3 regions of the Halomonas sp. A3H3 genome follow, and region 2 is predicted to be linked to each of the others. Evidence: predicted binding sites of a transcription regulator. Region 2 holds the regulator's gene; each other region holds the start of a gene.

Region 1 (10,807 bases), 1.1 Mb from region 2:
ACCTTATAGCCACGCTTGCGCGAGCGCGCGACGATCTGCAAGCTGAGGATGGAGTCACCACCCAACTCAAAGAAGTTGTCGTTACGCCCCACCTGCTCGCAGCCGATCACGTCAGCCCAGACCTCTGCCAACGTCTCCTCTGCTTCTCCCTGGGGCGCTTCAAAGGTTTTACCACTACCGGCTTGCACTGGCTCGGGTAATGCCTTGCGATCCAGCTTGCCATTGGCGGTCAGCGGCAAGGTATCCAGCCGCACTATGGCACTGGGCACCATATAGTCCGGCATGCGTTCGCCAAGCTGCGCGAGTAACGCGGCGTAATCGATGTCGCTTCCGGCTGCCATAACCACGTAGGCGAACAGTTGCGCGCGGCCTTCCTCGCTTTCTCGTGCAATCACCTCAGCCTCCGCGATGCACGGTTGATCGCGCAGCAGGGTAGCGATTTCGCTCGGTTCAACCCGATAGCCGCGAATTTTGACCTGATCATCCACACGGCCAAGGAACTCCAGGCTACCATCGGCCAGTTGGCGCACACGATCACCGCTGCGATAGAGCCGCTCCCCCGCATGGAAGGGGCTGGCAACGAAACGTTCCGCCGTTTGCCCCAGCCGCTGTAGATAGCCTTGAGCCAGCCCTGGGCCGCCCAGGTAGAGCTCACCGGCAACACCCTTCGGCACCGGATTAAGCCAGGGATCGAGCACATAGGCCCGAGCATTGGCCAGCGGTGTGCCTATCGGCAGAGTGCTGGCAGCTCGATCGGCCATGTCGGCTTGCTGGGTGAGAATACCGACAGTGGTTTCCGTGGGGCCGTAGTGATTAAGCACCTGGCAGTTTGGCTTGAGTTCGGCGATACGCTCCAGTAGCGCCCAGTCGGTCGCTTCTCCGCCCAGAATCAGGCGCTCTTGCGGCAATACATCTGCTGGGTTTGCAGCACTCAGCAGCGCCCGCAGATGGCTAGGCACAATTTTGAGCACATCCACCTGCTGTTCCCGCATATAAGCCGCAAAGGCATCCGGGTCGAAGGCGCACTCGGGAGAAATGAGGTGCAAGGTGCGGCCGGTGCACAAGGCACCAAACAACACCGTATGCCCCAGATCCGCCGCCACCGTCGACACCATAGCCAGGTTGTGGGCATCCTCTGGTAGCGCCAGCGCCTCCAGAACGCCCTGCACATAATTGGCCAGAGCACCGTGACTCACCGCCACCCCCTTGGGCTTGCCCGTGGAACCAGAGGTATAGATCACATAGGCGGTCTGCTGGGGATGAATGACGGGCAGTTCGTGCTCTACGGCAGCCGGAATATCGTCGATAAACGCCAGCTCCATTACCGGAATGTCATCACTCCAGCCGCAAGGCGTGCTGCTCAGTAGTAAGCGAGCGCCACTGTCAGCCAATTGATAGGCCAAGCGGTCGCTCGGCAGTTGTGGATCAAACGGTACGAAAGCCCCGCCCGCTTTGAGTACGGCGAGAATGCCGAGCACGTACTCGCACGAACGCTCAGCGTGAATGGCAACACGCACCTCGGAACCAACGCCTTTTGCGATTAGTGCCTGTGCCAGATTCTGGGCTTGGGCATCCAGGCTGGCATAGGTATAACGGTACTGCCCGTCGTTTACGGCTAACTCATCAGCATGAGCTGCCACCACTTTCGACAGCAGGGTGGGTATAGCCTGAGTGAGAATCTCGCTTTGGTTTCCTTCCAGCACGGAGATAGGCTCAGGTAGCGGCAGCATCGCAGTGTGAGACCGCGGATCAGCTACGACCTGCTCGGCCAGGAATCGGAATGCCTGGCAGAAACGCTCGATCGTGGTGGCATCGAATAGCTCTGCGGAGTAAGCGAATAGACCTGCTATTCCCTCGGGCTCATCGCAAAAATCGAGACTCAGGTCGAAGTGAGCAATACCCGTGAATACCTGCTCGGCTTGAATGGCCAGGCCAGCCACGTGACGCTCCGCCTGCCACATTTCCTGCTGAGTACACTTCACCTGAAATAGCGGATGTACCCCCGGTTGCCGTTCTAGCTGTAGCGCCTCCACCACTTGATCGAAGGGGACATCCTGATGCAGCTGGGCATCGATCAGGGTAGCGCTCACCTCATCTAACAAACGTTCGAAATTTCCAGTGGGATCAATCTGAGTGCGCAACACAACGACATTGATAAGGTACCCAATTAAGCCCTGAAGCTCGGCTTTATGCCGATTGGCAATCGGCGCCCCTACCTTGATATCTGTCTCACCACTAAAGCGATACAACGTCTGCTTCAATAGCGCCAAGATCACGGCGTAGAGTGAAACGTTTCTTTCACGGGCTAGGCTACGTAGCTGCTCGCTCAACTCACCGGGAAGCGTAAAGCGCAGCTGGCCTTCGCTCGGTGCGGACATCGCTTGGCGTGGGCGATCCAAGGGCAACGCTAGCGGGGGATGATCCCCGGAGAGGCGTTCACACCAGTGAGCAAGTTGGCCCTGCCGCTCACTACTGTGCTGCTGACGCTGCTGCCAAACCGCATAATCTGCGAACTGTATTGGCAGTGGTGCAAGCTTGGCTTCTTGCTGTGTACACGCGCCTTCATAAAATGCGCATAGATCATCGATGAGCACCTGTACTGACCATCCATCCCCAGCAATGTGGTGCTGCACGACAGCTAACACATGGTGCCCCGTGGACAAGCGGTAGAGAGCGACGGTTAAGGGAGGTGCCTGATCCAAGGCAAAAGGCTGCCGGGCCAGTTTGGTGAGTGCGTCATGCAGTGCCTGCTCCCGTTCATCCACGGTATCACCGAGCATCTCGTTACAGATCAGCTCAGGATGCCAATCCTGCGCTAGCCGCTGAACAGGTTCTCCCGCCTCATTCAAGGGGTAGTAAGTACGTAAAATATCATGTCGTTGTACGAGGGCCTCCAGCGCTGCATTGAGCGCTGTTGGTTCCAACACCCCCTTGAGATGCAGTGCCCCTGCCATATTGTAACCAGCGCTCTGGGGATCAAGTTGCCACGTCAGCCATAGGCTGCGCTGTCCTTCCGACAGCGGTATGTCGCCTTGGCGCTGATCATCTTCAAGACGGGGGATGGCCATCCCTCGTTGATCCGATGATGCCGCCAAACGTGCTTCGATAGCGTTAGCCATGGCAGACAAGCGCGGTTGCTCGAACAGCGAGTGCAGAGATAGCTCGACGCCCCAGTAATCACTGATGATGGCGGCTAGCCGCACCGCCGCCAGAGAATTACCACCGCTGGCGAAGAAATGAGCATCGCTGCCTAGCGGCTTACTTTGCGACTGGGTGTCGTCATCCCCCAGCACCTGGTGCCAGAGCTTCGCTAACGCTTGCTCCGTTTCGCTTCCAGCTTCCGCAGTAGAGTGCGATGACTTTCCTCCGCCCTCAGCGTCACCACCGCTGACAAAACGCCCAAAGGCGTGAATGGCGTAGGCATCCAGGCTACCCGCCTCCCAGCCTTGGCGGCAGGTGCTGCGCTGCAATTTACCGCTGGAGGTTTTGGGAAGACCGCCTGGGTTAAGCAGTAGCACTACCGAAAGCGGCTCGTGGCAAGTGCTCCCCACTGTCTCGCTTAGCGCTTCGACCAACTTCTCGGCGGGCACTAGCTTCTGTATGCCGCGGGAGACTTCTGCCGCAATGCCGATCCCTTCAGCGCCTTCGGGGGTGGTCACTGCAAAGGCCGCCACGCGCCCTTTGCGCACTGCTTCCACTTCCGCCTCGATAGCGCTCTCGATATCCTGAGGGTAGACGTTATGGCCGCGCAGAATGATCAGGTCCTTAATACGCCCGGCGATATACAGCTGCCCTTCGTGCAGAAAGCCTAGATCGCCAGTGCGCAGCCAGCGATCATCGCGGGCGTCGTGGTTCTGTGCATCAGCATCATCGGTGCGCTGCCAACTGACCCCATCGCGGGTAACAAAGGCTTGAGCTGTTGCTTCAGGGTTCTGCCAATACCCGTGCGCCACGCTGGGCCCATTGACCCAGATCTCGCCGACTTCACCACTGGGCAGCGAGTGAAGCCCCTCAGGGTCGACAATATCGATAGCGTGACCGGGTTCCGGTGTACCGCAGCCCACCAGGGTGTTGCCTTCAACCGCTGAGGCAGCCTTTCCCTCGGCCAGCGACTGTTGAGAAAAAGCCGTGCCTACCACGCCCGTACCGCGCGAATTACAGCTAACCAATAGCGTCGCTTCGGCCAAGCCATAACAGGGTGCTGCGGTGTCAGCGGCAAAGCCCGCCGGGCGGAAGCGTTCGATAAAGCCAGTGAGGGTATCGTGGCGTACCGGCTCGGCGCCTGAGAACGCAACCCGCCAGCTGGATAAGTCGAGTGCCTCAAGCTGCTCGTCGCGGATACGCTCAAGACACAGCCGGTAGGCAAAATCAGGGCCACCGCTAATGGTGCCCCGGTGGCGGGAGATCGCTTCCAGCCAGCGTACCGGCCGCTGTAAAAAGAAGGTGGGGCTCATCAATACCGCAGGGATACCGCGATAGATGGGCTGCAGCAGGCCACCGATCAGCCCCATGTCGTGGTAAAGCGGCAGCCAACTGACGAAAACATCGTCGGCACCAATCGAGAAGCCCGTCTCGATAGCACGCTCGTTCGCCATCAGGTTGCCATGGCTGACCATAACGCCCTTGGGCGTGGCCGTGGAACCTGAGGTGTACTGTAAAAAGGCGAGATCACCGCGCTTTGGGCGATGTTCGACCCAGTGTTCAGCGCGGCTCTCATCTACGGCATCCACGGGGATCAGTTCGGCGCTGCCGAAGCCTTCGCTTGCAGATGCGACCACATCGATAATCGTTGTAGAGGTGAGCACACAGGCGGCCTGAGAGTCGGCGGCAATGGCGAGCAGGCGCGCCAGATGCTGCTGCTTGGCCGACTCTGGAGGGAAGACCGGCACGGCAATCACCCCGGCATATAGGCAGGCGAAGAACGCCACCACATAGTGTTCATCGTTATCCAGCAGGATCAAGGCACGCTCACCAGCCGGGAACCGCTGCTGGAGCTCGCTGGCCAGGGCGCGGGAGCGCCGCTCCAGGGTGGCGTAGTCAAGGGTGGTCTCACCTTGTGCGTTCACTACAATCAGCGCCCTGTCGCTGGGCCTTTCCCGGGCCAGGCGACTTAAATGCTCAACGAAGCTGTGGTTAGCAACGTTATGGGATGGGTGGCTGTTCATTGTCTGAGCGTGCCTAATATTCATATGCGTACCTGCTGGAACTCCTGGCCGTGAGATGAGGCGTTATGTTTAGTCGTTGGAGAGGTTGCCGTGACCTTCCGCCATGGCGACGACGACTTTGCGCGGCCCTTTGAACGGCGTGCGTGCATGGGCGACCAGCATGTTGTCGAGCATTAGCACATCGCCTGCCTGCCAGGGGAACATCACCGTTTCGTCGGCCAGTACGCCGCGGATCTCATCGAAGATGGCATCGTCGATGGGGCTACCATCGGCAAAGAAGACGTTGCGCGGCATGTCTTCGGGGTCTAGCAGCTCTTCCAGCGACTCTCGTACCTCTGGCTGCAGGTTGGAGACATGGAAAAGATGGCCTTGGTTGAACCACACCTGCTCACCGGTGACAGGGTGAGTCTCTATGCTTTGGCACAGTTGGGTGGTACGCAGGTCGCCATCGGGCTTCCACTCACAGCGAATACCCGCGCGCTGGCAGAATGCCTCCACTTCAGCGCGGTCTTCGGTGTTAAACACCTTTTGCCAAGGCATATCGAAATCGCCGTAGTTGCGTACGTAGAGAATGCCGGGGGCAAAGCGCTCGCGGATCTCTGCGGGCATACGGCGGTAAATAGCGCGGCTATCGGCTATCGGCGTCTCTCCACCTTCGGGGGAAGCGGTGACACAGTGGAACCAGATTTTCATTGGCCACTCGCGGGTGTAGGCCTGCTCATTGTGGAGGGGAATATGTTGATGAGCGGGGTACTCGGTCGAGGTATAAATGCCTGACGAAACCGCTGAACGCGGTGTTGAGGCGAACTCATAACTCAGCAGAGGATGACCAAAGGCGGCAGCAAACTGCTGAAAATCGTCCACGGAGGGAACATCGAAACCTCTTAGCAACACCCCACCGACTCTGGCCACCAGCGTCTCAATATCCGCGCGCAACTCGCCAAAGGCTTCCAGCAGTGGCTGCCCTGGGTAGGAGGGAGAAATCATAATGGGCAGCTCCGAATCAGCAGGCCCCTGACGTTTGGATATGGTGTTGGTTTGTTGCGTTGGTGTTGCGCTTTGGCTGTCCATTATTGATCTCCTGAAAATTCGTTGAGTAGCGTTTGCCCTGGGCGTTTGTGTGGGAATAGCCTGAATCGACATAGCCTGAATCGATATAACCCAGGGCAGCGGCATAGCCACTCGGCGCTGGCAGCGGCCATGCTTGCAAAGGTGATGACACGGGAAGCGAGTGCTCAAGGTGATAGGTGCCTGGCGACCCTAAAGAGGAAGTGATCGAGAGCGCCTGCAAATGATCAGCGATGCCCAGGCCCAGGGCTTTGAGCACCGCCTCTTTAACCACCCAGCGCTCCATGAAGGGCAGTGCGATGCCGTCGCGTGCGTGGTCGAGCTGCTCACTCGGCGATAGCACCAGCCCTTGCAGCGGCGCCAGTTCGGCCTCGGGTCGGCAACGCTCAATATCGACCCCCACCGCTCCGCCGGGAGCAATCGCGATCAGGGCGACATGGCCAGAGTGGGAGACATTGAAAGCAGGCCCATCAGCGTTTTCCAACGCTGGTTTGCCGTAAGCGTTCTGAGTGAACACCAACTTTTCTGGCGCTATACCGGTGTGCGCTGATAGCAGTCGCCGCAGGGCCGCTCGAGTCGCCACGGCGCGTACGACATCGGCGTGACGGCGAAGCCGCTGGGCGCGCTGCCACTCGGCTCGACTCAGCAACCGATCATCTTCGTCAGCCACCGGGGCGTTCAGACCGAGCGATAAGCGCCAGACTTCAAGCCCCTCAGGAGCCCCTTCAGCTAACTGCAGGCGCTGCATGGGGCACCTCCTCAAGCCGTCGAGTCAGCGCCCGTTCGATAGTCTCCAGCACTTGTGCTTGCTGCTGGCGAATAAAGAAGTGCCCTCCTTCGAACCAGTCCAACGAGAACGCCCCGCCGGCTTCCCGCTGCCACGCTTCCAGACGCTCTTGCTCGATATCGTCTTCACGCCCGGCGAGTACCTGCAGGGGGTAAGCAAGCGGCGACCCGCCGCGATAGCGGAAACTGCGGCAGAGGCGATAGTCCGCCATCAAGATATCGAGGGTAAGGCGCAGCAGCTCAGGGCTTTCGAAGACCTCCTCTGGGGTGCCGCCCTGTTGGCGTAGATCCGCGATTAAGGCCTTATCGTTATCAAGCCCCGCTAAACGCTCTGAGTCGCGCATTGAGGGTGCCGCACTGCCTGAGGCGAATAGCATCCGTGGCTGAGGTCGCCCTACATCGCGCAAGCGAGCTGCCATGCCGTAGGCCAACAACGCCCCCATGCTGTGACCGAACAGGGCAAAGTCGCCGCGCATCCGCGTTGCTTGCTCTTCGCACAGCCGCACGACCTGGGACTCGAAGTCATCGATGAGCGACTCACCCAGGCGCTCACCACGCCCAGGCAGCTCGACGGGATATACCTCGATCCAGGCGGGCAACTGACGCTTCCAGCGCAGATACATGGTGGCGCTAGACCCGGCACAGGGCAGGCAGAGCAGTCTTAAACGCTTAACCTGCATCCACCTGCTCCGCCTCAGCGTTAGCCTGCTCATCCATCCACTGGCGCAGCGACAGTGGCCGCATATCAGTCCAGGTCTTTTCGACGTAGTCGAGGCAGGTTGGCTTATCGCCGAGTACGCCGGTATCGGTCCAGCCAGCGGGAATCGCTTTCCATTCTGGCCAGAGGGAGTACTGCTCTTCGTGGTTGACTAATACGCGGAAGACACCATCTTCACGATCAAAACAGCTTGTCATGGGACTAACCTCATCGTTGCCAAAGGAATGAGAAATAAAACGCAATTACTTCTCATTACTCAATGACGAGTGAGGCGTCAGAAAATTTAATGCTGGGGGAGGAAAATAGAAAAAATAAGGGGAGGGGTCGCTAGGGCGTCGGCATAGAATTACCTTTGCCAGGCTAAGAATTGCACCAGTAGGAGGCAGCTTTAGCTCGCGACCATTTAGTTAGCCTGACAACCGAAGGAGGAGAGTAAAAAAAACAGTGACTGATCAGTTGCGCTCATCACCACTTGGAATCATCCCCGTTAGCAGCCATAGCTGTTCGGCTTCACGAAATACACGGCGGTGCTGAGAAGAAGCCGCTAACCACGCATGAAGCGCCTCGCGATCAGCGTCGCTCAACGTCTCTTCATGCTCGCGCATCAGCCAGTCTAGCGCCGTTTGCCAAACGGCATCATCGCCGCTGTCGTTATCCATCGTTACTGTCAAACCTCGCTACTGCTGCCTGCTGAACACCTGTCTCGGGAAGCGTGTAATATTATCAACGCTATTTGCTGACAGTGTAACAAAGCGACAACAAAGAAGGGACGGAACGTGGGCTTACCGATCTGGCAACGTTTAACCTTGTAGCGACTGGCGGCAATGCGTCAATGCATCGCGAATCATAAAATTAACTAACGTGGTGGAAATACCTAACAAGTGGGCCACTTCCCGCTGCGTATGACTTCCCGAACGATAGAGCTCAAAAGCGCGACGCGTACGCTCGGGCAGCTCGTCCAGCGCGTCCACCACCTGTGCCAAGGCCTGGCGGTCAATCGCGATCACCTCTGGAGAGTGTGACGCGTAAGAGGTGGTATCCCCCTCCTCTTCTTTTGCAAACAAAGTTGACTCAAACGCCGAACGGCGGCAACGGTCAATGGCGAGGTTGCGCACCACACGTGACACGTAAGATATGGGCTGCTTCACCTCAAAAAGCGTGGTTGCTTCCGAAATTTTTAGATAGGCGTCCTGCACGACATCATCGGCTTGATCAGCATTGCCCAATACTCTTGCGGCGACACAGCAGAGCCGGGGCCGCTGATTAACGAAGATATCTTCTAACTCAGCGCTCCAGGTCTGGGTATCCACAGCTCGGCCTCCTGCCTTGATTAACACCACGGAATAAATGGCAATAATTATTATTTGCGTTAGAGCCTGACAAGTCAACTGGTGAGAGCTAACTCACTTTTTATAACGATATGCTTGTTGGCAGCACTACTTCATGAGATGTTTCTCGTCTCCTCTCCAGCCCTTGTTACTTCGTTGCCACCAACGCCTTTACCTTAGCTGCGAACAACACTCGGCGCGCTGACAACTCGTGGCTAGGCATTTCAGCCCCTGAGCATGCTAAACTACTGCTGCTCGTATCGCTGTTTCTTGCTCTGGAGACCCACCGTGACGGATGCCCACCGCCGTAAGTTACCCATCGGGATTCAGACGTTCTCGGATATCCGCGAAGGGAACTATTACTACGTCGATAAGACACCGCACATTGAGCGTTTGGTTAACCAGAACAAATACTACTTCCTCTCGCGGCCACGCCGCTTCGGCAAAAGTCTCTTGCTGGACACCCTGCGCTGCCTGTTTGAAGGTCGCCAGGCGCTGTTCGAAGGGCTGTATCTCCACGACAGGTGGGACTGGCAGCAGCGCTACCCGGTGATTCGTATTAGCTTTGCCGATGGCGTGATGCAGGGCCGTGAAGGGCTGGATGAGCGTATTCGTGAGCAGCTACGCGTTCAACGAGAGCGACTCGGCATTACCCACCACCATAAAACCGATATACCGGGTGAATTTTCCGCCCTCATTCGTGCCGCCCACCAGCAGAGTGGTCAGCGGGTGGTCATCCTGATTGACGAGTACGACAAACCGATTCTGGATAACATCCTGGCGCCGGAGCATGCCCGGGAACTGCGCGAGGGCTTGAAGAACCTTTACAGCGTTATTAAAGACGCCGATCCGCACCTGCACTTCGTGCTGCTTACCGGCGTGTCCAAATTCAGTAAGGTCAGCCTTTTCTCAGGATTGAATAACCTCAACGATATCACTCTGGATGCCCCCTTCAGCACGATTTGCGGCTATACCGACGAGGACATTGACACGGTGTTCACCGCTGAGTTGCCCGGCCTTGATCGCGAGGCGATCCGCCAGTGGTATAACGGCTACCGCTGGGGTGGCCGTGAGGTAACGTCCGTCTACAATCCCTTCGACGTGCTGTTACTGTTTCAGAAACGCGAGTTCGGCCCGTACTGGTTTGAGTCTGCCACACCGACGTTTTTGGTGGATATCCTCAAGCAGCGCGGAGTATTTACCCCGTCATTGGATCATTGGGAAACCGAGTATGAATTGCTCAGCCAGTTTGATGTTGACCAGATCAGCACTGAAGGTCTGCTGTTTCAAACCGGCTACCTCACCATTCAACAAGTAGAAGAGCCTCTGCGGGGCTACCGCCAGTACACCCTTGGCTTCCCTAACCGCGAAGTCGAAACCAGCCTCAACCATGCGCTGCTGCCGTCACTGGGGGTCGAGAACGCCCCACGCGAGCGCAGAACACTGTTTCGTCATTTAAGCCAGCACGACCTGGCCGGATTGGAAACGCACCTCAAAGCGCTCTACGCAGGTCTGCCCCACGACTGGTACCGCAACAATCCCATCGCCAAATACGAAGGGCATTATGCCAGCGTCTTTTACAGCCACTTTGCGGCCTTGGGGCTGGATGTAACCGTGGAGGACGCCAGCCACCATGGCAAGGTGGATATGAGCGTGGACTTTGGTGGGCATATCTACCTGTTTGAGTTCAAAGTGGTGGAACAACTGCCGGAAGGTAAAGCGCTGGAGCAGATCAAACATAA
Region 2 (10,807 bases):
TACGAACGAAGATATTGGCCAGCAAATGCTCAGCCAACTATTCGTTAATCCCCAGGTGCTGATATTAGCCGCCATAGTGATGGGGCTACTGGGCATGGTGCCCGGCATGCCCAATGTCGTATTTCTGCTCTTTACCGCACTATTGGCGGGTTTGGCGTGGTTTATTATGCGCCAAAAAGAACAGGCGTTGGTCAAGGAGGAAATTGCGACTGCGCCTGTACCTGTACAAGAGACACCCGAAGCGAGCTGGGAAGATGTGCAACTGGTCGATACCCTCGGCCTGGAAGTGGGCCATCGCTTAATCCCGCTGGTGGACTCGCGTCAAAAAGGCGAGCTGCTTGGGCGCATTAAGAGCGTGCGTAAGAAGTTTGCCCAAGAAGTGGGTTTCCTGCCGCCAGTGGTGCATATCCGCGATAATTTGGAGCTGCCGCCGAACGCCTATGTGCTCTCCATGAAAGGCGCCGAGATTGGTCGCGCTGAGGCACAGCCGGGCAAATGGCTAGCGATTAACCCTGGGCAGGTATCGGGCGAGCTGCAGGGCACCCATACTCAGGATCCCGCCTTTGGCTTGCCCGCTGTCTGGATTGATAGCAACCAGCGTGAGCATGCCCAGGTGTATGGCTACACCGTTGTGGATGCCAGTACCGTCATAGCGACCCACTTGAACCACTTGTTGCACCGCCATTCACCCGAGATGCTGGGCCGTCAGGAAGTACAGAAGTTGCTGGATAAAATGGGCGATGATCAAAAAGCGTTGGTCGAAGAGGTGATCCCCAAAGCTATTTCCTTGACGGTACTGCAGCGTATCTTGCAAAACCTGCTCGACGAAGATGTCTCTATCCGCGACATGCGCACTATTCTCGATACCCTGGCCGAGTACGCCACACAGCAAAAAGATCCTAATGAGCTGACGGCGCTGGTGCGAGTCTCGCTGGGGCGCGCCATTGTCCAGCAGTGGTTTGCGGGGCAGGAGACACTCAATGTCATGGGGCTGGATGCTCAACTGGAACAAGTGCTGGTACAGGCCATGAATGGCAACGGCGCCATGGAGCCCGGGTTGGCAGAAACGCTGATGACCCAGGCCCAGCAGGCGCTGGAGCGTCACGAAAGTTCCGGCGAGCCGCCGGTGCTGGTCGTGCAACATTCGCTAAGGGCGGTGCTATCGCGCTTCTTACGCCGCCGGTTACGCCATATGTCGGTACTGTCCCAGGCTGAAATTCCCGACGATCGCACATTAAGAGTGACCACAGTGGTCGGCGGACGTTAAAGATGGCACGCCGTGATAGGCTAGCGTCGTCCATTTTCAGAACAGGCAAGGGTAAATCATGAGCGTTAGACGTTTCGTGGGAGCCAATAGTCGTGATGTGATGCGCCAAGTGCGTGAAACGCTCGGTGAAGACGCCTTGATTGTCGCAAATCGGCGTACCGAAGGGGGCGTTGAAATTTTAGCGATGGCGGATGAAGCCATTGACCACTTTGAACCCTCACCAGAACCTGCACCACCCGAAACGCCGACAGCACCTTCAGCGCAAGACCCCATGCAGGCGATGAGCGAGCGCTTACTGCGCGAAATGCAGGATATGCGAGCGCTGCTGGCAAACAGCCAGTCAACCCATACTGCTTCACCATCGCCAGCAGCGCCCACCGGAACGGCTGCACGGCTGCGTCAACTGCTGTGGAATGTGGGTTTTAGCAGCGAAATTGCCGATGAACTGCTGGCTGGGTTGCCTGCATCGCTAACCAGGTTAGACGGCGATAGCGAAGCCCCACTGCAGTGGCTGCGACAGCAGTTAATGGATCGCCTTTACGTACTCAACGATGAAGCAAGCTTTTTCGACCAAACCGGCATTGTTGCCCTGGTGGGGCCAACGGGGGTAGGTAAAACCACCACCACCGCCAAGCTGGCCGCTCGTTTTGTGATGCGCCACGGCACGCGCCCGGTAGCGCTGGTTACCACCGACAGCTTCCGGATCGGTGCCCATGAGCAGTTGCGCATTTATGCGCGCCTGCTGGATACCCCGATGTACGCCTTGGATGCCGAACAGCCCATCGACGATTTGCTGGGCCGCCTGCAGGGCAAGCAGTGGGTAATTATCGACACCGTAGGCATGAGTCAGCGTGACCAGCGGGTGATAGAGCAGATTGCCCACCTGCAAGGCGGACGCTCGCGGGTACGTTTGGTGCTGCTACTCAATGCTGCCAGCCAACCGGAAACCCTCGAAGAAGTGGTGCTGCGCTACCGTCAGGCCGCGCGGGCGGCGGGCGCAGAGTTAGATGACTGTATTATCACCAAACAGGATGAGGCGGGACGTCTGGCTCCAGTGTTAGATATTATTATGCGTCACGGGATGCGCGTACTGTTTGGCTCTAATGGCCAGCAGGTGCCCGAAGATATGGCCCTTGCCGCCCCCGATGCGCTAGTGGATCAAGCGCTGAGTACCGCGACACCTCAGCGTGAACGGGTGCAAAGTGCCGATGCGCCGATGGGAATGCCGCGCTGGTCGCGGGATGTCCTGGGCCAAGGGCGTCGTTTGTCGTCGCTACTGGCGAGGTTGCGCCAACGCGTCACGGGGTTTGCGGAATTAGAAGAGATCTGGAACCTAGCTTCGCTGCCTAGTCGTTTGCAGGAAACACATTTGGATGCATTACTTGCCGGTTATCCAGCGGCAAAGACCACCTTAGGGATGGCGTGGTTTCCGCGGCGCAATGAGCGCGGCTGCGACTGGGCAATGCCGGACATTGGCCTGGACACGGATGGTGCCTGGCTGGCGCTACCCTGGCTGCAGCATCGCCACGCCGCAGGGTGGCAGCCACGCTTAGCCGCTCTGTCGGCATCGAGCGGCGTTGCGGTGCACTTACTACCGCGCTTCCCTGAACCGGATGCACTAGCGTGGCTGGAAGCCGAGCACTTGACCTGGGTCAGCCAAGTGGCCCCCAGTCATCGGTTACGCTTTCACCACGAACGTCAATCTATCCGCCAGCTATTTAGTGACAGTGTGCTAACGCACCATGTGGGCGTGCGTTTTCGTGGCCAATCGGTGCAACTGTGGACTGCCTACGCCGAAGTCGAGGACGCCAGCGGCACGGCGCTACTCGCCTGGTTCGGTGAAGTTCGCGATCCGGAAAGCGCCAAAGTAGTGGCGCGCCGCTACTGGCTTACCCCCGCTCGGCTAGGAGCAGAGGTGCTCTCACTGCTGTTAACCCAGCTGCAAAGCGAAGGCTTGGCCGCCTTGACGCGTCGCGCGTGGCAGCAGTTAAAAGAGGCCGATAGCGGGGATCTAAATGCTGAAGTTCGCCTATTGATGGCCAGCGGTGTGGCATCGGTCGCCGGGCATCTCGATGTTGCTGATGATGAGGAGGCGCAGACGCTGCGTGGCGATCTGCTCAACCTATTAGGCAACAGCCGTCGCCGCCGCGATACCGGCATGCTTGATGCACTGGTCTACGCCTTTATGGCACGAGATGCGATTCGTCAAATGGGCAGTGTTAGTCGAGAGGGCGTGGCGTGAGCGAACAGGATCAAGCATCGGGTCTACGCAAGTGGGCAAACCTGCAGCGCCAACAGCAGCAAGCTGAGGGTACAGTTGATGTTGCGGCGGCAGAACACGTGCCGGAATCTGAACAGCCTAGCTCTCTGTTAAAGCCGACAGCTGCAGCGGTGGAAGAGCCAGCAACGGTGGTAGCGCACCGGCCCAAAATTCCGCTTATTGTGGTCGGACTACCGGGTAGTGGTGCAGCCCAGGTGAACAAGGTTAAAGCACGATTAGGGCAGTGGTCGACGTTAGGTCGAAGCTGGGCCGGTGATCCTGAGGATTGGGATATTCATATCGTCATGGCCGAAACGGCCGACCTAGCCCAACTTTGCGATCAATACAGCCGTTGGGCACTGTGGATCAGTAGCGATGCCGATACCTTTGCTTCCATGTTCCGTACCTTGCGTCAACTACATGAGCGTGGCGGGCCGCGCCGTTTGCTGGCGCTCCACGAGCCGCACTTGCCGCGTCAAGGGTTGCTCAATAACTTGCGTGAGGCAGCTGATTACTACTTAAATATGGAGCTGTTGGTACTTGCACGATGAGCGCACTCTGCCGAGGAGACCAAGCATGCTAAGCTGGCTATTAAGAGGGAGACTGCTACTGAGCCCAGTACTGCTGACAGGGTGTCTACTAGCAGGGGTAACGGGAAACGCCCAGGCGACACCCGGTAGCTGGAGCAGCCAGATACCAGGTCTGATGGTAGCGATGAGTGATCGGTCAAGCGCTAGCCAAAACGCTACCCCACCTGCTGCTGCTAACAATGTGGAGTCAGCACAGCTCGGGCGTATTCATTGGCAGTTTCAATATCCCCCTGGTGCGTTATTAAACGCTTGGCTGTGCCATCCTGAGCAGTGCGTTGCGTTAGCTGGCATGCGGGGGACTACCACTGCCCTGGCGGGGTTTGCCGCGGATGCGCCGTTGCATTTTCGCTTCGCTTTACGTCCGGGGCAGCGGCCTGTTCGTGTCCAGGGGCTGCAAATGATTGTGAACTATCAGTGAAGGCTGGATAGACGCGAGGCGAGAGGATGTACACAGCACAAGGCAGGATCAAACAGAGTGAGCTGTTGACGCAATACATGCCACTGGTACGACGTCAGGCCTTGACGCTTCAGGTCCGTTTGCCAGCCAGTATTGAGCTCGACGACCTTATTCAAGCCGGGATGGTAGGGCTGCTGGAAGCGCTGGGGCGCTTCGATGCCACCCAGGGGGCAACGTTCGCGACGTTTGCCAGTCAGCGTATTCGCGGTGCAATGATGGATGAATTACGTACCCGCGACTGGTTGCCCCGCAGCGTGCGCCGCTCAGCGCGAGCGGTTGACAGTGCCGTTCGTCAATTAGAGCAACAGCTCGGACGGGCACCAGAAGAGAACGAAATCGCCCAACACCTTGAAATGCCGTTGAGTGAGTATCAGCAGCTCCTCAACGACACCAACAGTGGTCAACTGTTGCCGTTTGAAGAGCTGGTGGCCGACGGTGGCGAGCCTAGCAATAATGAATTGGCTAATTCACCGTTCGAGCAGTTGCTAGACGGCCAGCAACGACAAACGTTGATTGAGGCAATTGAAGCGCTGCCAGAGCGTGAAAAGCTGCTAATGGCGCTGTACTACCAAGAAGAACTCAACCTTAAGGAAGTAGGGGCTGTGTTGGGCGTCACGGAGTCACGCGTTTCACAACTGCACAGCCAAGCCGTCAGCCGCTTACGCGCGCGTTTACACGACTCGGCATAACACCTCTTTTTACTCACTTGTGACCGGCAAGGAGCCGTGGATGAACCCTTCGACGCTGATAGGCATATTTGCCAGCATACTACTGTTGGTGAGCGTGCTGTTTTTCACCGCAGAGTCCCCTGAAAGTTTTATCAATTTGCCGGGTTTGGCCATTGTGGTGACCGGTACCCTAGCGGCAACCTTTATCAGCTATCCGCTGAAAGAGGTGCTCCGCGTCGTACGGTTGGTGGGCTTGGTATTCCGGCGCGAAAATACCTATATGCGTGACGATATCCGCGAATTGGTGGATATGTCGCGACTCTGGTTTAAGGGCGATGTACGTGCGGTCGAGCGCGAGTTGGAGCATACCCGAAACCCGTTTTTGCGTACCGGGATCCAACTGGTCATTGCCAACACCAAAGAGGATGAAATTTTTGACATGCTGCGTTGGCGCATTGCCCGTCTTAAAGCGCGTGAGCATGCCGAGGCACAAATATTCCGTACCATGGCCACCTACGCACCCGCATTTGGCATGATCGGCACCCTGGTGGGGCTGGTCAATATGCTGGAAGTCATGGACGCAGGCGACCTGCAGGTGATCGGCCCGCGCATGGCGGTGGCCCTGCTCACCACCTTCTACGGCATTTTACTCGCCAACTTGGTGTTTAAGCCGATTGCGGTGAAACTCGAGCGCCGCACCGAAGAGCGGCTGATTACCATGAACATGGTGCTGGAAGGTATTTCGCTGATTACCAAGCGCCGCCTGCCGTCGTTTATTGAAGAGACCCTCAACTCGTTTGTAGCTAACTATCACGATGAGATCCGTGATAACAGCGTCAAACCAAGGCCTGATTCGTCGGTTAGTGCGGCGGCGAAGGGGTAGGCCAGATGCTTGACCGTGATACGCGCCACGCACTGGAAATGACGCCGTCGCCAGGCGATGGTGACGAGGGTTGGCTAACCAGCTATTTGGATGTGCTGACGCTGCTAATCACGCTCTTTGTGCTGCTGCTTTCACTGACACCGCCGGGAGGCGGTGAGGCGGCTGATACTGCTTTCATGCGCTCGGCTAGCGCTGTATCATCATTGCCGCTGGCGTCTCTAGCCACTGGTATTCAGCCCCGCCATTCAGGGGTTCAGCCGCAGTTTGATGGGCTCGACATCCCCGGTGTCAGTGTTTCGCAAGGGAGTGAAGGGGTCACGTTACGTATTGATACCAGCCTTTTATTTCCCAGCGGTCAAGCTGTACTGACTTCCCGTGGGCAAGAGGTGGTAGAAAGCCTTATCGATGTGCTGACCCGTTTTGACGGTCAGATTTCGGTAGAAGGCCACACCGACAGCGTGCCTATTTCAACGGCCCGCTTCCCCTCTAATTGGGAGCTTTCATCAGCGCGGGCTATCGCTGTGGTGAGGCATTTAGAGCGCCAAGGATTCAATATCTCTCGTATGCGGGCCGTCGGTTATGCCGACACCCAACCCATGGAACCGAACGCAACGGCGGAGGGCCGAGCTGCCAACCGTCGCGTAGAGTTGTTGCTAAGGCAGCAGGTCGAGGGTGAATAGATTGCGAGGCCACGTTTGTGTCCATGTACCACCCGCGATTGCAGTCGTTTGGAGCCCTGCTGGTAGTCGATGCCGATTGTCGCTGCATCCAAACTACTAGTACTAACTTAACCCGCTTAATTGGTTTTGAGCGCCCTGAACATGGGCAGCTTACGCTAGCCTGCGTGTTGGGGAAACGGCTAAGTCAGCGGGTGCGTCGTGAATTGCAGGGGCAGCAGCGGCTCCCTGGCCCTTTAGTGTTTATGCGTTCCAAGCACCGACACGCACGTTTTCAAATCCACGCTTATCGAGCGGGTGAGCAGGTCATTGTCGAGATTGAGCCACTCAACCCCCGTAGTAAGCGTCGTCTGCTGGGTACGGTGACTGAGCGGCTGAGGCATTTGGTTGAAGCGACGCATCAGCAAGAACTCCTCGACTGCCTGGTTAACGCTGTTCAACAGCTCACCGGTCATGATCGTGTCACCGTGTGCCATTTCGATAGCGATTGGCATGGTTTGATGGTCGCAGAAGCATTGGGAAAACGGCTGCCCTCGCTGTTGGGTCAACGCTTTCCTGCCAGCGACTTCCCTGTCGCCTTGCGCAAAAGTTACCAACACTCCCCTGTACGGTTAATTGAAGACGTTAATGCTCCTACTGAAACGCTGATCCCCGCCGTCCCGGGAGCGAGCCTTAACGGTAGTTTTTTACGCGCACCTGCGCCAGAACGGCAGCGCTATTTAAACCGTCTGGGCGTGCGGGGCTCATTCAGTTTAGCCATTCAGGGGGATACCGGCTTATGGGGGCTAGTGTTTTGCCACTCACCTGTGCCGCATTCGGTTGAGCCCCCCGTGCGTGATGCTGTTCGCACCCTCGTACAAATGGCCACCCAACGCATGCTGCTGCTACGGGCGCGTCAAGAAGCCCGCTACCTACAACGGGTTCAGGATAGTCTGGTGCTCAGTGCGCGAGCGCGCAGCGAGCCGCAAAGTCCCCAACAATTACTTCATGAGCAGGCGGCTATCTGGATGAAGCTGTTTCGCGCCCATGGCGTGGTGCTGTGGGTGAATGGTGGCGCTTATCAAGCGGGTGTGACGCCGACTCCAGAAGCGATAAGCCAGTTTGTGCTGCGCCTGGAAAGAACTCATGTACATAGCGGCCCTTGGTGCACGCGCGAAATCGGCAAAGAGACGTTAACCGCTTCGCTAGCCATGCCCGAGCAGTGTGGGGCTCTAGCAGTGCCGCTGCCAATGAGTTCGACCCAGCGCGCCTGGCTGATTTTTTTTCGCCCCGAGCAGGTGGAAACGCTGTATTGGGCGATGCAGCCTACAACCAACCCTAAACCGGCCGTGATATTGGCTCCATCGGTTGCTTGGTCTGAAGAGGTAGTCGGCAGAAGTGAAGCGTGGCTGCGGGTAGAGCGCTTAGCGGCGGTAGACTTGGGGGAAGACCTGACGCTGGCGATTTCTGCCTATGAAATTAGCTCACTGAATATGCACCTGGAGCACGAACGCAAAGCCCTTGCCGAAGCCAACCAACGTCTTGAGCAATTAGCCCATTTCGATCCTCTAACCAAGGTGTGGAACCGTTACCGCATCGAAGAAGCGATCAATGCAGAGCTGGTGGCTGCCAGGCGCTATGCGGCCGCTTTTGCCTTGCTACTGTTCGATGTGGATAACTTTAAGCAGATCAACGATGCTCACGGCCATAGCGTGGGTGACGATGTGCTGGTGGCCCTGGCGCGCTTAGTGGAAAGCTCGCTGCGTGGCTGCGACCACCTGGGCCGTTGGGGAGGCGAAGAGTTTATTGTGCTGGCGACTCATTCCGATGTTGATGCCGCCACTGGCCTGGCTGAGCGGCTGCGCTCGCTGGTAGAAGAGCTGCGTATAGAGGGCGTTGAGCAAACGGTTACAGTGAGTATCGGTGTCGCCGTTTGGCAGCCGGGTGACAGCTGTAAAACCCTTATCTCCCGGGCTGATGACGCCATGTACCGCGCTAAGCATGGCGGACGCAACCGCGTTGAAATGGCGCTTGAGCCTGTGGTGCTGATTTAAGCAAACCTTTAGGTGCCACTACCTTCACACTGGGTGAGCATCCGGTTGATCGCCGCATCGGCGCCTTTTAGGCTAAAGGTCATATACCACGGCTCGCGCTCGTCCTGGTCGAAGCCGAGAAATAGCTGCTCCCCCTGGCGCATGTCGGCCATCAGTGATGCCAAGTCACTTAAATAAAAGTGAGCATAAAACCCGTCATCGCCGCGCTCAGTGATAAATTCCGCCATGGTGTCGATAACGGGCCGCTCATCGATGCGCAGCCGAGTGGGCACCAGGTTTACTGTACGGCTCTCTCCCTGCTGCTGCTCAAGGGTGACGCGCATCTCCAGCCAGGGTAAATCGCAAACGCCCGAGGTGGCATTCAAGCTCAGCGTCGCATCCGAGTAGCTGTGGGTTTCTACCGCCCGATAGTGGCGTTCGCCCCCCAGTGAGAGCGTCATTGACTGCCAATGGTCGTGGGTGGCCACATCGTCAGTATTGAAGGTGGTCGCGTTAGCGACGGGCGTAGCGACCATCCACATGGTCGCTATCGCCACAACGGTAAACGTGAGCGTGCAAAGATACTGGGATGGAGAGCGCAGGAAGTGAGTTGCGGACATGATCAAAGCCATTTAACCCAAAACCCCAGTCTATATCGTGTTTGGGATTGGCAAAATAGTAACGCGCTGATTTTCCTATATATGGTAGAAAAAATTAAAAAAAGTGCCTCATATGGTGGGAGGTCACGTCTATACTTCACTTCGATGCTACGTATAATCGCCCTATTTGAGCGCTATAATTCACCCTCGCTGTGAAGGAGTTTTGCGACATGAGCACCGCTGCCAAGGCTATGAAGACCTCTAACGATGTCCCTATGCAGGCCCCCTCGCGGGAAATATGGGACGCCAAATACCGTCTTAAGGATCGTCATAGCCAACCCGTTGATCAGGACGTTGGTGCTACGTTTGAACGGGTTGCTCGTGCCCTGGCAGCGGTGGAGGGAGATAAAGCGGAAGAGTGGTTGCCCAAATTTCGCTGGGCGTTGGAAAACGGCGCGATTCCTGCCGGTCGTATTCTCTCCAACGCGGGGGCTGAGGCCTACAAGCCTGCGGTGAGCCTGATTAACTGCACTGTCTCCCGCACCATTCGTGACTCCATGCGCGATATCCTCGACTCAGTGGTTGATGCGGGTATGACGCTGAAATCCGGGGCGGGTATCGGCTACGACTTCTCGACGCTGCGTCATAAGGGCGCGTTCGTATTCGGCGCTGGCGCGGGCACCAACGGCCCACTGGCGTTTATGGATATCTACGACAAGATGTGCTTCACCGTCGCCTCTGCTGGTGGTCGGCGTGGTGCTCAGATGGGTACTTTCGATGTGGGCCACCCAGATGTGCGCGAGTTTATTCAGGCCAAGCGCGAAGCGGGGCGCCTACGACAGTTTAACCTCAGCTTGCTGATCACCGACGAATTTATGGAAGCGGTCAAGAACAATGCTGACTGGCCGCTGGCTTTTCCGCTGCACCCCGGTGAGAAAGAGGATGTCAAAGCGGAAGACTTGATCTACCGTGACTGGCCGGTAGTTGAAGAGGGCTACACGGTCGATGCCGAAGGCCGCGTCGCCTGCCGCATTGTCGAAGTGATTAAAGCGCGGGAGTTGTGGGACACCATTATGTCCTCCACCTATGACTACGCCGAGCCTGGCTTTATCCTGATCGACCAGGTTAACCGCATGAACAATAACTGGTTCTGCGAAGATATCCGTGCGACGAATCCCTGTGGCGAACAACCCTTGCCGCCAGAAGGCGCCTGCCTGCTAGGTTCTGTCAACCTAACCAAGTTCGTGATCGACCCCTTCGGCGCCGAGCCGCGCTTTGATTGGGAACGCTACCGCAAAGTGGTCGCGATCTTCACGCGTATGCTCGATAACGTGGTCGAGATTGCCGGTTTGCCGCTGCCCCAGCAGCAGCGTGAAATAGAAGCCAAGCGCCGT
Region 3 (10,807 bases), 1.2 Mb from region 2:
GCTCACGCTGCTGCTTGATGGCATCGTCCAGAATATTCAGCAATTTGTTATAATCATTGGGCATCTCTTTATCCATGCCCTCTTGCTCAAAGCGTGAGAGAGTGGCTTGAGTGTCGTCGATGAGCGATTGAAGCTCGCCGATGATGTGTTGGTGGTCGCTTTCTTTCACATACACCTTTGCATGTTCGCGCCTACTCGTTAATGAGCAGGCGCTTTGATTGCTGGTAGGTTAATGGGCAATGTCTAATTGCTGAGCAACCCGCTCAATCAAACCAAGACTGTGTTGGCCTAGCTGTTGAGCGGGGTGGCTCGCAGGCAGGTGTGCTACGTCGGTTGCAAAGGCTTGCCACCATGCGCGGTTTTGCTCAATGACCTGTTGTTCCAGCGCAGCCACTTGCTGCTGTGCCACTAACGAAGTATGCGCTAAGCCCAGCTGATAGACTAAATACGTTAGCACACGGCGTAGGCTGAACGGCTTATGCGCGCACAACATCAGTTTGGTAATACGTGTCAGAGTATGACTTTGCGGCGCCACGATGGGGATGTACTCTCGCAAATCAGCGAGATCAAATGGCAACGAGCTTTCGCTAATGGCTTTATTGCTCTTCACTTCAATGTGGTGATTACCCACCACCAGCGTCATCGGCACGGAAGTGATCCAATGGCTTGTTACATCAACAAAACCGTAGCCTAACAAGGTATCGACCGCATCGTAATGGTTATACCGCACTAATAGCTCACCATTATTTTTGTCAGAAGGCTGATGGAAGGTTCGCATAATCGGCTCACCACCATCTGCAGGCGTGGTAAAACCATCCGCGTCTAAATGATGGTTTAAGCAATCAATCACGGGGAACAGTACGGTTCGCGACCCTTGAACCCCACGCATATCCAATGCCTGCAGGTGCTGCTTGCGCAAACCAAACTGACGAGAGCCAATAAAACTGTCAACCAGCAACGTTTCATCGTCCCCAGCAGTGGCAAGATTTTGATAATGCGCAAAACGCTTGTCATGAGAACGTAGCGCTATTAGCTTCTGAAGCGCGGGCTCACCTTGCCATGTAAAAAACGGTAGACTATCGCGCCAAAGTGTGGGTTTACCGGTGACGTTATACAGTTCAATCATAGCCTCCATCATTTCATGATGATGGGAAAGCAGCGGCTTACCGTTAGGCTGGCAGAGAAAGTTGTTGCCTTGCAGCGTAATATCGAAGCATTGCACTTGAGGCATTATCGCAAGCGGTACCCGCAGGTAACTCGCCCGTGGTGAACCGGCTATACCGTGCAGGGAAAGGTTGCCTCCTTCTGCATGAATACGCAGCTGGGGGTGGAACCAGGCGCCATTTTTGCTGAGCAGCTCACAAATATGCCGCATAGGTGCCAGTGTCGCAGCCTCACCCGCCATGATCGGCAAGAACGTTTTGCGACCAGGGCCTTGCGGCGCGTGCGCTTCCTCCGCAGGCCGCTGCAGCAGCCAGTATCGCCGCTGGCTTAAGCCATCATCGCATAGGCTGCCTTCATCTAGCGTGGTGAATCCAGCACTCGCTACCGCTATAGCGGTAGACTCAATATCACCTTCCGGCTTTTGAGGATCACGGCTGCCAACACTTTCAAACAGTAGCACCCCACCAGGTTTACATAGCGCATTGACGCGTTCCCCTATATTTTCCTTAGGCAACGCCAACCAAGGGTGAACATCACTAACAATGACAAGATCAAAGGTTTCTTCGCTGTGCCACTGTTCAAAACTGGCCTGATGCAACTCAATATGTGAATGCCCCAGGTACTTGGCGACGGCATTACCAATGGCCACACAGGTCGCACTGGAATCCAACCCGACCCCCTTTGCCAGCTTGTCCGCCAGGCCCAACAAGAGGTAACCATGATTACAGCCGATATCCAATGCCGTCGCGTTAGCGGGCAGCCAGTCGCTAAGCCCATAGGCATCCAAACGGGCCACCGCCGGGCGGTTACCGGGAAGCATGAGCGGCTCGAACGCCTGATAAGGCAAGCCAAAATCATTAAAACATGGCGACAAACCTTTATCCGGGTAGTGCTGCCACAGGGCAAATACTTGCTGGTGCAACTGGGCCAACGCTTGATGGTCTAAATCGTCACTCTGGGCGAGAGTTTCACGCAGCTGCGTGTAGGCAGTGACCGTTTCCAACGAGTAAGGGTAGGTTGCACACGCCTGCCAGAGCGCATCTACCGCCGCCTGAAAATCGCCCACTGCGCACTTTGCCAAGCCTAAACCCACCAATAGCCGCGTGCGCCGCGGCCCTTGTTGCTCACCCAGTAGCGCAAAGGCCTGCGGGTATAACGCCAGGGCCTCGCTGCGCTCGTTATGGGTGCTAGCAAGTGCCAACTGCAGGCGTGCTTTAGCATCGATAAGTTCAGCGCGGATATCATTGGGCACGCTTATATCCGCCAAACGAAGGGCAGTGTCAGGACTGCCGAGGAGCTCTTCACACTGTTGCAGCGCGGCCTTTATCTCGCGGGGCTTTTGGCTACCTAGCCATGCAAAAACCCCCAGGTGTGCAACTGCCAGTGAACCGGCAAAGGTTGAAGCCAGTGTTTCGTGGGTGCGCTTGGCCAGCTTGGTCTGCCCAGCGCGCCACTGCGCCCACCCCAGTGCCAACCGATAGCGCAGATCGCGCTCGGTGCCGGTTTTCACCTGACTGCAAAGGGTAGCAAGTTCATTGAGCGCCTCTTGATGATTCCCCCAAAGGGAATGCGCTTGCCCAAGGTAATAGCGGGCCTCGCTTTCGTTTTCCTGTTTTTCCAACTGTTGACGCGCCATGCTCATAGCAGGCATTAGTCGCTGCGCTGACAGCATATTGGCTAACGTTTGCAAAGGGCGTGGTGGTCGTGAATCAAAGGTTAAAAACGCCGGCGCCTTATTAGCGGCTGCATCGTCAAGCGCTTGAGTATAGCCTCGAATGTACAGATAGCGTTCGGCTAGCGTGCTATCAACATCGGCCAATAGCTGGTAGGGCAGATCGTGAATACCGAAGTGGCTATCCAGCAAAAACGCCAACCGCTGGCGTTGCTGCGGGTTCAGCGCCGCCATGCGCTCCGGCGAGGGAATAAACAGCGCGTCGGCGCTGGCAAGCTGGGAAGCCTGGTGTTGGGCAATATCGTCACGCGCGGGCAGCAGGCTGCGATGCTGGGGGTTATGTAGACGATAAAAAGCAAACCCGTGACGGCTAGCCCAGTGGCTAATCTCGGTCAGCGTGGGCTGGCGTTCATGGGTAGGCTGAAAGACCACCCGCACTTGTAGCAAAAGGGTATCCACCAAGGTGCGCGTGCCATTCTCAAGCACGCCCAGGGCATCAGCGTATTCATCGAGTATCAGCCAATCCAGGCTGGCTAAACCTTCAATGCTATCCAGCGTTACAGTGCTAACCGGCAGCTTAGCGAGTACCTTGCTACCTTCACGCAGTGCAGCGGGCTGTTGTGGCTCGGCGAGCGGCGGCAAAGTGGCGCTCTGTCTTTCCTCTAAGGTGGCATACAGCGTCGCGGGTTTGCCATCGCCCAACAGGGCATTGGGCACATGCTGAAACTCTTCAATACCGGCAACGCTTTCCGCCGTTACCCGGCTTACCGGGTCGAATGCCACCACGGCAAGGGAGCGGGTGGCCATCAGCTCGCGGAAATCCGCCTGCCGAGGCAGTTGGGCGGCGTTATCCACCACCACTGCGCGCCCTTGAAGCTGCCAATGAAAGGTCTCATCCGGACGGCTGGGAAGGCCTTCCGCGTCCATTACCGCCTGGTAGCCTTCCAGCAGGGGAGCAAGGGCATCTTCCAATGCTGTGCTAAGCGCGGGCTGATCCCAGGGCTTAGGTGGCGGCAAGGGTGCCTCCTCAACCACATGGCGCTCCCAGGCAGATAGCAAACGCGAGGTCAACTGTGAGGGCGACGCCACCAGCGCTTGGTGATCCACCCAATATACCGGGTTGGGTAGCACGCTGGCCCAGTGCTGCCCTGCCAGTTCGTATGTGGCAATGGTTTGCCCCAGGGCGGGCAAGCTCTCTTGCTGCCATTCGCCGTGTTCCGGCGGCTGCATGTAAGCCGCCCAACCGGCGTCCATCACCTCACGGCGGCAAAACACTAGGGGCATCTGCGGTAACCATAGTCCCAGTAGCCCCAAATAAGGGGATAGGCTTGACACCTGGAGCAGCCCTGCAGGGGGCACTTGTGATGTCAGTGCTTTTAAGCATCCCTGTGCATCAGCGCGGCAGCGTGCCGGGGTCAGGTCATCTAAATAGGCGTTCAGGTCATTGTGGTAGGGCGCTAACACCTCGTTAATGTAGCTATCGACTATGTCATCGATCCGGGGTAACGCGCTGGCCGGTTGATGGCCTTGAGTAGCGGCTAATAGCGGGGCAAGGTAGCCAGCGCCATCGCCTGGAGTGCTCACCAGCAAGACCGCATCACGGTAATTCAGGCCACCTTCCTGGAGCAGCGCATAGCGTTCTGCGGTAAATAGCTCGCGGTTCTTTTTAAGCTCAAGCGATGGCTGCTCGACGAGGGCAGGAGACACCTGTGCCGCCAGACGGTTGGCCATTTGGTAGGCCTCAAACGCGGCGTTTGTATCGCCGCTTTGCCAGTAAGACTCAGCAGTTTGATAGGCGGAAACTACCTTGGAGGACGTTGTCATCGCATTACCCTTACACTTTATTAGACGCATTCTGCGTTAGCCTAGCATGGTGTATTGTTATTTAAGCGCAAAAAAACGGGGCCTTTCGGCCCCGTCGTTAACTGCTTTTAGCTTGCTAGCGCGATTAGCCCAGCAGAGACAGAACGTTCTGCGGCAGCTGGTTCGCCTGGGCGAGTACTGAGGTGCCCGCCTGTTGCAGGATCTGTGCACGCGTCATGTCGGCCACTTCTACGGCGTAGTCGGCATCTTCGATGCGTGAACGGGCAGCGGAAAGGTTGGTCTGGTTGGTGCTCAGGTTAGTGATCGCAGACTCAAAACGGTTCTGCACCGCACCCAGCTCGGAGCGTAGGCTGTCCACTTGTGACAACGCGGCGTCCAGTGCTTCTAGCGGGTTTTCTGTCTTGTCGCTGCCTGAGACAGCTTCTAAGGACAGTTTACCGTCTTCGTTGGCATAGATCTCGTTGGCAGCGCCATCGGTGATCTTGCCGTTATCGTTGACGTAGACAGACGCGGTTGCAGCAGCAGAAAGCGTGAAGTCGCCTTCAAAGCCTGATGTGAAGGACGCTGCGGAGTTAACAGTCACTGCATTGGCAGCATCGACGGCGAACTGTTTTGCTGCAGTAGCTGACCCATCGAGCGAGCCAGTATAAGCAAGAACATCACCCTCCATCTGCGTTTGAAGATCTTCAGCAGCAACAATCTCGTTTGAGACGTCTACAAGCGTCGCATCAGTGGAGGTAGATGTGCTGTACACAGTGCCATCTGCAGTGGTGATACTCGCAGCCAATGCCGGTGTACCAGCTGAGTCACGCGCAGCGAGTTCTGTTGCCAAGTCTTCCATGGTAGCAACACCGTTACCACCCGTATCGGTCACACTCAGTTCCTTCGTACCACCAGTCCCTGATAGATAGAGGCTTTCACCAGTAGAAGCTAGTGACAACGCGCCAGAAGAGGAAACGTTGACTTTCTGGGTTTCGCCACCCATTTCAACGGTCAGAGTGTTGGTTTCACCTGCAGAAGGCGTTAAGCCAAGGTCTGCTTTCTGCGCGCCAGCTGAACCATCAATTTTAACGTCTGTACGGTCAGCGCTGAAGGTACCAGCCGCTTTATCGTAGGTATATGTGCTGCCGGAAGCAGTCTCTTTAATAGTTGCGCCGTCTTCCAGGTTCTGGAAAACATCACCAACAGTAGAAGCGGTGTTGAAGGTAGCGTTGGTGTATTCGTTGGTGGTGCCTACCTGGGTGAACCCGTTGGCAGCCAGGTCTTGAGTGGCCGCTTTGCTGTTAGGGGTACCGCTGGCGTTGATGTTGAAACCTTTCAGGCCCAACGTCTCGGCATTGATTTGTTTCAGGTTGACTTCAATGGTTTGGCCGTCGTCGGCGCCCACTTGAATCTTCAGGCCATTATCACTTGCCAGCACTTTAGTGCCGTTGAAGTCAGTCTGCTCAGAGATACGATCAATTTCGCCTAGTCGCTGATTGATTTCGTCCTGAATGGAGTCCAAGTCATCCGCTGAGTTGGTGCCGTTTTGTGCCTGAACGGACAGCTCACGAATACGCTGAAGGTTATCGTTCACCTGATCCAAACCGCCTTCCGCAGTTTGTGCAACGGAGATACCGTCGTTGGAGTTACGCTGCGCCTGTGCCAGACCAGTGATCTGAGAAGACATACGGTTGGCAATGGCCTGACCCGCTGCGTCATCTTTAGCGCTGTTGATACGCAGGCCTGAGCTCAAACGCTCCATTGAGGTTTGCAGAGCATTTTGCGATTCACGCAGGTTCTGCTGACCGATCATCGATGTGATGTTAGTGTTGATCACTGCCATGGGATGATACTCCTTGCTTTGGACACTGGCCCTGGGGCCTGCTTTCGGCCACTGTTTGTGCCGTTATATTAATTAACGGCAGCGCGAGAGGATTCTTTAGGGGAAGTGGTAAAAAAAGATGTAAATGTTGGTAACTGAATAGTGAGGGTTTTCATGCTTGGTCGAGATGGCCGCAGTGAGTCTGAGTTGGCTTCACTAGATTTGCGATGACACCGCGCTTTGGTCGCGAGCTAAAGCTGCCTCCCACAATGACAAAACAGCGCTGAGCGCTGTTTTGTCATATTAAAAAAATGCCTGCTGAGATAGCTCTACTTTTTGCGGCCTAGTTGATAATCGAGCGCATCAAACTGCTGGGTGAGATAGGAACTCATACTGTTCATTTGTGCCACCATGACATCAAGTTGGCTAAACTGGCTGCGATAACGAGATATAGTGGCATCAATTGATTTTTCCATGCGCTCATAGCGAATATCCAGGCTTTTTACCTGGTTTTCCGCACCGGTCTTAGCCCCCTTAAGCACACCGTTATTGCCTAGCATCTGCTCAACAGAAGCTTCCAGTTTGCCAGCTAAGCCTCCCTCGGCTTTATCGCCCGCAAAAAAAGCACTAAGTGCTTGAGGGTTATTCGCTACCAGATCGCTTAGCTTGGCATCATCGGTTTTTAATGTACCGTCGCGCTGTAAAGAAATACCTAACTGAGTCAAGGTGGAGAGTTCCCCCCCCTCCACGCCTCCCGTTAATGCGCTACGTAGGCGTGACTCAATAGTACGCACGGCACTATCGCCCAACAGCTGCGCTGCAGTGCCCGTCTCGCTATCAAACGCCGTCAATTTACCAATGGTGCCTTTTAAATCGTTGAACGCTTTTACAAAGCCGTTAATCGCTTCACGCTGTTTAAGAGTGTCGCGTTCCACCTTCACCGTGCTGGTGGCGGTTTCACCCTCGGCAATGCTGAGTTCGCCAAGATTCAGGGTAACACCTTGTATCGCGCCTTCGATTTGGTTCTTGTTGCTCGTAATAACGATGCCATTCACGTTTAGCGACGCATCTTTGCCTTGCTGCTTGGCACCCACTTCTGTTGCCTCACCGAATGGCCCGGTGACGGGGGCATTGGCGGCGTCGACAAAACTAAAACTATGGATAGACGCGTCAACACCGGTTTCTTTAGAACTTAGCGCCAGCCGGTAGCCTTGGCCGTCGTTAATAATAGTGGCGTTAACACCGGAGTCTTTGTTGGCATTAATGGCATCACGTATATCGTTTAATGAGCTGTTAGCGGCTATATCAATATCTACCGACCCATCCGCGCCAACTGCACCAAAATTAAGTTTGAGCGTAGTAGCGCCCTGTAAGTCAAGCGGTTGGTCATTGGTGCCCACGCGGGCAGAGGCGAGCGTACCAGACGTTGCCAACTGACTGACTTCTACCCGGTAGCTACCCGGCAGTGCATCCGCCTTGGTAGTGGCGGTGATGCCATCACCCCGCACGCTGGCGGAAAGGCTTTGGTAAAGCTTGGGGTCGTTGATTTTTGCTAACGAATCCTGAAACGCGTTTAACGAGGTCTGTAATTGGCCGTAGGCAGAAATTTTGGCCTTCTGCTGCTCTTTTTGAAGTGTAATCGGGGCGAGCTTGCCACGTTCTGCGTCTTTTAATTGATCCAACAGACCGGTCAAATCAAGACCCGAACCAACGCCAAGGGAGGTTATCGTCGCCATGCTGGGTATTCCTCAGTGCAAAAGGCTAAACCAATAGGATTGCGCTCCGTGGTGCCTGCGCAAAATCTTGTTAACAAACCTATCGACTGAACAGAGGGCGACTTTAGCGCTTTTTCATCAGCTAATATGGCTATATTTTTTTTATGAATAAAAACGCCTGCTTGGCGCAGGCGTTTGGCAATGTTCACTAGCCGCTTACAAGTATTAATCACGGCCTAGCTGTGCATCCAGCGCATCAAACTGTTGGGTGAGATAGCTACTGGTTTGGTTCATTTGCGCAATCATGCCATCCAATTGGCCAAACTGGGTGCGATAACGAGACATCGTGCTCTCAATTGATTGCTCCGTGCGGGCATATTGTTCAACTAACGATGCTTTGCGATTTTCCGCCCCTGTAATTGCGCCTGACACTCGGCCATTAGAACTCAGCAATTGCTCGATAGTAGTATTAATTTGCCCAGCCATGCCCGTCTCATCAGAACCACCGGCGAAAAACTCAGAAAGGGCGCCTTGGTTATTCACAATGGCATTGTCGAGCTCGTCGGAATCGATTTCTAGCTGACCATCACGCTTTAACGAAATACCGATATCGCTAAGTACTGAAAACTGCCCATCTGAACCGCTGCTAAGTGCAATCCGCATGCGCGATTCGACGGTACGCACGGCGCTATCTCCCAACAACTCACCCGCCTCGCCAGTTTCGGAGTTGAAGCTGGTTAGATCACCAATCTTATCTTTAAGATCGTTGTAGGCATTCACGAAACCCGTTACAGCTTCACGAACTTTTAGCGTATTCTGCTCTACGTTAACGGTGCTCTCGCCTTCTTCTTGGAGGTTCAGCGTTACACCCTGGATAGCGCCTTCAACCTGATTAGTGGAGCTGGTGATATCAATGCCGTTAACGGTAAGCGCCGCATCGGTTCCCAACTGTCGAGTATTTGCCGTATCGGCAGCAAAAGGCGCCGCACCATCAAAACTGAAATTATTAATAGACTCGTCCGCACCGGTTTCGCTAGAGCTAAGCGCCAGGCGGAAATTGGTGCCGTCATTAACAATAGTCGCGTTGACGCCCGAACCTTCAGTGGCATTAATCGTATCGCGAATATCTTCTAGCGTACTGCCTGAGGCAATATCGATCTCTTGGGTGGAGCCATCGGCAAAGTTTAAGGTTAATGTTTGGTCAGCCGTTGTAATTGCCTCATCGGCAGCGGTCACCCCGTCGGAGGCAAGCGTGCCGCGAGTCGCTAAGGTGTCAACGATAACGTTATAGCTACCTGGCTGCGCTTCACCGTCTGCTGTGGCCGTAATTGCTTCGCCATCTACGTTGGTAGAAAGGCTTTCATAAAGCGTGCTGTCGTTCAGTGCATCCGCGGCGTCTTGAAACGTTGAAAGCGCACTTTGCAGCTGCCCATAGGCTGAAATTTTGGTCTGCTGGGTTTCCTGCTGCTTAAGAATTGGAACAAGCTTCTCTTCCTCGGCCTCTTTCAACTGATCTAATAAGCCATTGAGATCTAAGCCTGAGCCAATACCAAGTGATGTAATGGAAGCCATACTTTACCGTCCTCTTTTATAACGTCATCACGCTACTGAATTACACTGCTCGTGAAGAAATTTATCATAGTAGTTGTTAATGACTATCGACCATTTACAATTAAACTTAAATCTTTTTTAGCTCACCACTTAATGGTGGCTTCTCTCGTGACTGTTCTCGTGGCTTCTCCGCCCCACCCCTATGTACCGCAAACCCGCTTCTTCAACCGCGCTGGGCGTGTACAAATTACGCCCATCAATTACGACTTTTTCAGCCAACTGGTCGGCTAGCCAAGCGAAATCGACACTGCGAAACTCTTTCCACTCAGTGCAGATCACCAGGGCATCGGCACCTTTCACTGCCTGAATCCGATCGCCTGCCAGCATTAGATCATCCCGCTCGCCATAAATGCGTCGGCATTCCGCCATGGCTTCAGGATCAAACGCCTGCACCTTGGCGCCCGCTTGCCAGAGTGCTTCCATCAACGTGCGGCTAGGGGCTTCGCGCATATCGTCTGTGTTGGGTTTAAAGGCCAAGCCCCAAACGGCAATAGTCTTGCCACTTAGACTGCCTAGGTTGTCTTGCAGTTTTGTGAACAGGGTTTGCTTTTGACGCAAATTAACCGATTCGACGGCGCTGAGCAGTTCCGGCGTATAGCCTAGCTGACGCGCGGCACGCTCTAACGCTTGGACATCTTTGGGGAAGCAAGAGCCACCGTAACCACAGCCAGGGTAGATAAAGTGGTAGCCAATACGTGGGTCGCTGCCAATCCCTCGGCGTACGTCTTCGACATCCACCTCAAGCCGTTCGGCAAGATTGGCGATCTCGTTCATAAAGCTGATTTTGGTGGCAAGCATGGCATTGGCGGCGTATTTGGTTAGCTCGGCAGCCCTCACGCTCATAAACATCAGCTTTTCGTGGTTGCGGTTGTAGGGGGCGTAGCACTCTTGCATATGCGCTTTCACCCGCTCGCTTTCTGTACCGACGATAATCCGCGCGCCACGGGTAAAGTCATCTATCGCTGCCCCCTCCTTCATAAACTCAGGGTTCGAACACACATCGAACGCGAGCGATAC

Evidence for each region. The regulator FliA, encoded in region 2, starts transcription of late flagellar genes. The targets are predictions, from matches to a motif close to CTAAAGTTNNNNNNNNNNCNGCCGATA.
Region 1: the regulator FliA is predicted to act here: its motif matches at 7,998-8,024, upstream of HALA3H3_RS02340 (MbtH family protein).
Region 3: the regulator FliA is predicted to act here: its motif matches at 8,281-8,307, upstream of fliD (flagellar filament capping protein FliD).

What each region holds. Positions count from the first base shown of each region.
Region 1 is NZ_HG423343.1:550,760-561,566, forward strand. It holds partial or broken gene HALA3H3_RS02320 (non-ribosomal peptide synthetase) at 1-5,165, opposite strand, end outside; gene HALA3H3_RS02325 (TauD/TfdA family dioxygenase) at 5,235-6,236, opposite strand; gene HALA3H3_RS02330 (4'-phosphopantetheinyl transferase family protein) at 6,169-6,981, opposite strand; gene HALA3H3_RS02335 (thioesterase II family protein) at 6,959-7,699, opposite strand; gene HALA3H3_RS02340 (MbtH family protein) at 7,689-7,934, opposite strand; gene HALA3H3_RS02345 (FecR/PupR family sigma factor regulator) at 8,190-8,408, opposite strand; gene HALA3H3_RS02350 (RNA polymerase factor sigma-70) at 8,538-9,047, opposite strand; partial or broken gene HALA3H3_RS02355 (ATP-binding protein) at 9,303-10,807, shown strand, end outside.
Region 2 is NZ_HG423343.1:1,666,001-1,676,807, reverse strand. It holds gene flhA (flagellar biosynthesis protein FlhA) at 1-1,267, shown strand, start outside; gene flhF (flagellar biosynthesis protein FlhF) at 1,326-3,509, shown strand; gene HALA3H3_RS07315 (C15 family peptidase) at 3,506-4,078, shown strand; gene HALA3H3_RS07310 (flagellar protein FlhE) at 4,104-4,535, shown strand; gene HALA3H3_RS07305 (RNA polymerase sigma factor FliA) at 4,562-5,263, shown strand; gene HALA3H3_RS07300 (motility protein A) at 5,304-6,125, shown strand; gene HALA3H3_RS07295 (OmpA/MotB family protein) at 6,131-6,805, shown strand; gene HALA3H3_RS07290 (sensor domain-containing diguanylate cyclase) at 6,829-8,835, shown strand; gene HALA3H3_RS07285 (hypothetical protein) at 8,844-9,446, opposite strand; gene HALA3H3_RS07280 (adenosylcobalamin-dependent ribonucleoside-diphosphate reductase) at 9,644-10,807, shown strand, end outside.
Region 3 is NZ_HG423343.1:2,843,524-2,854,330, reverse strand. It holds gene HALA3H3_RS12615 (hypothetical protein) at 1-169, opposite strand, end outside; gene HALA3H3_RS12610 (class I SAM-dependent methyltransferase) at 230-4,660, opposite strand; gene HALA3H3_RS12605 (flagellin N-terminal helical domain-containing protein) at 4,785-6,485, opposite strand; gene fliD (flagellar filament capping protein FliD) at 6,794-8,200, opposite strand; gene fliD (flagellar filament capping protein FliD) at 8,405-9,751, opposite strand; gene HALA3H3_RS12590 (UDP-glucose dehydrogenase family protein) at 9,881-10,807, opposite strand, start outside.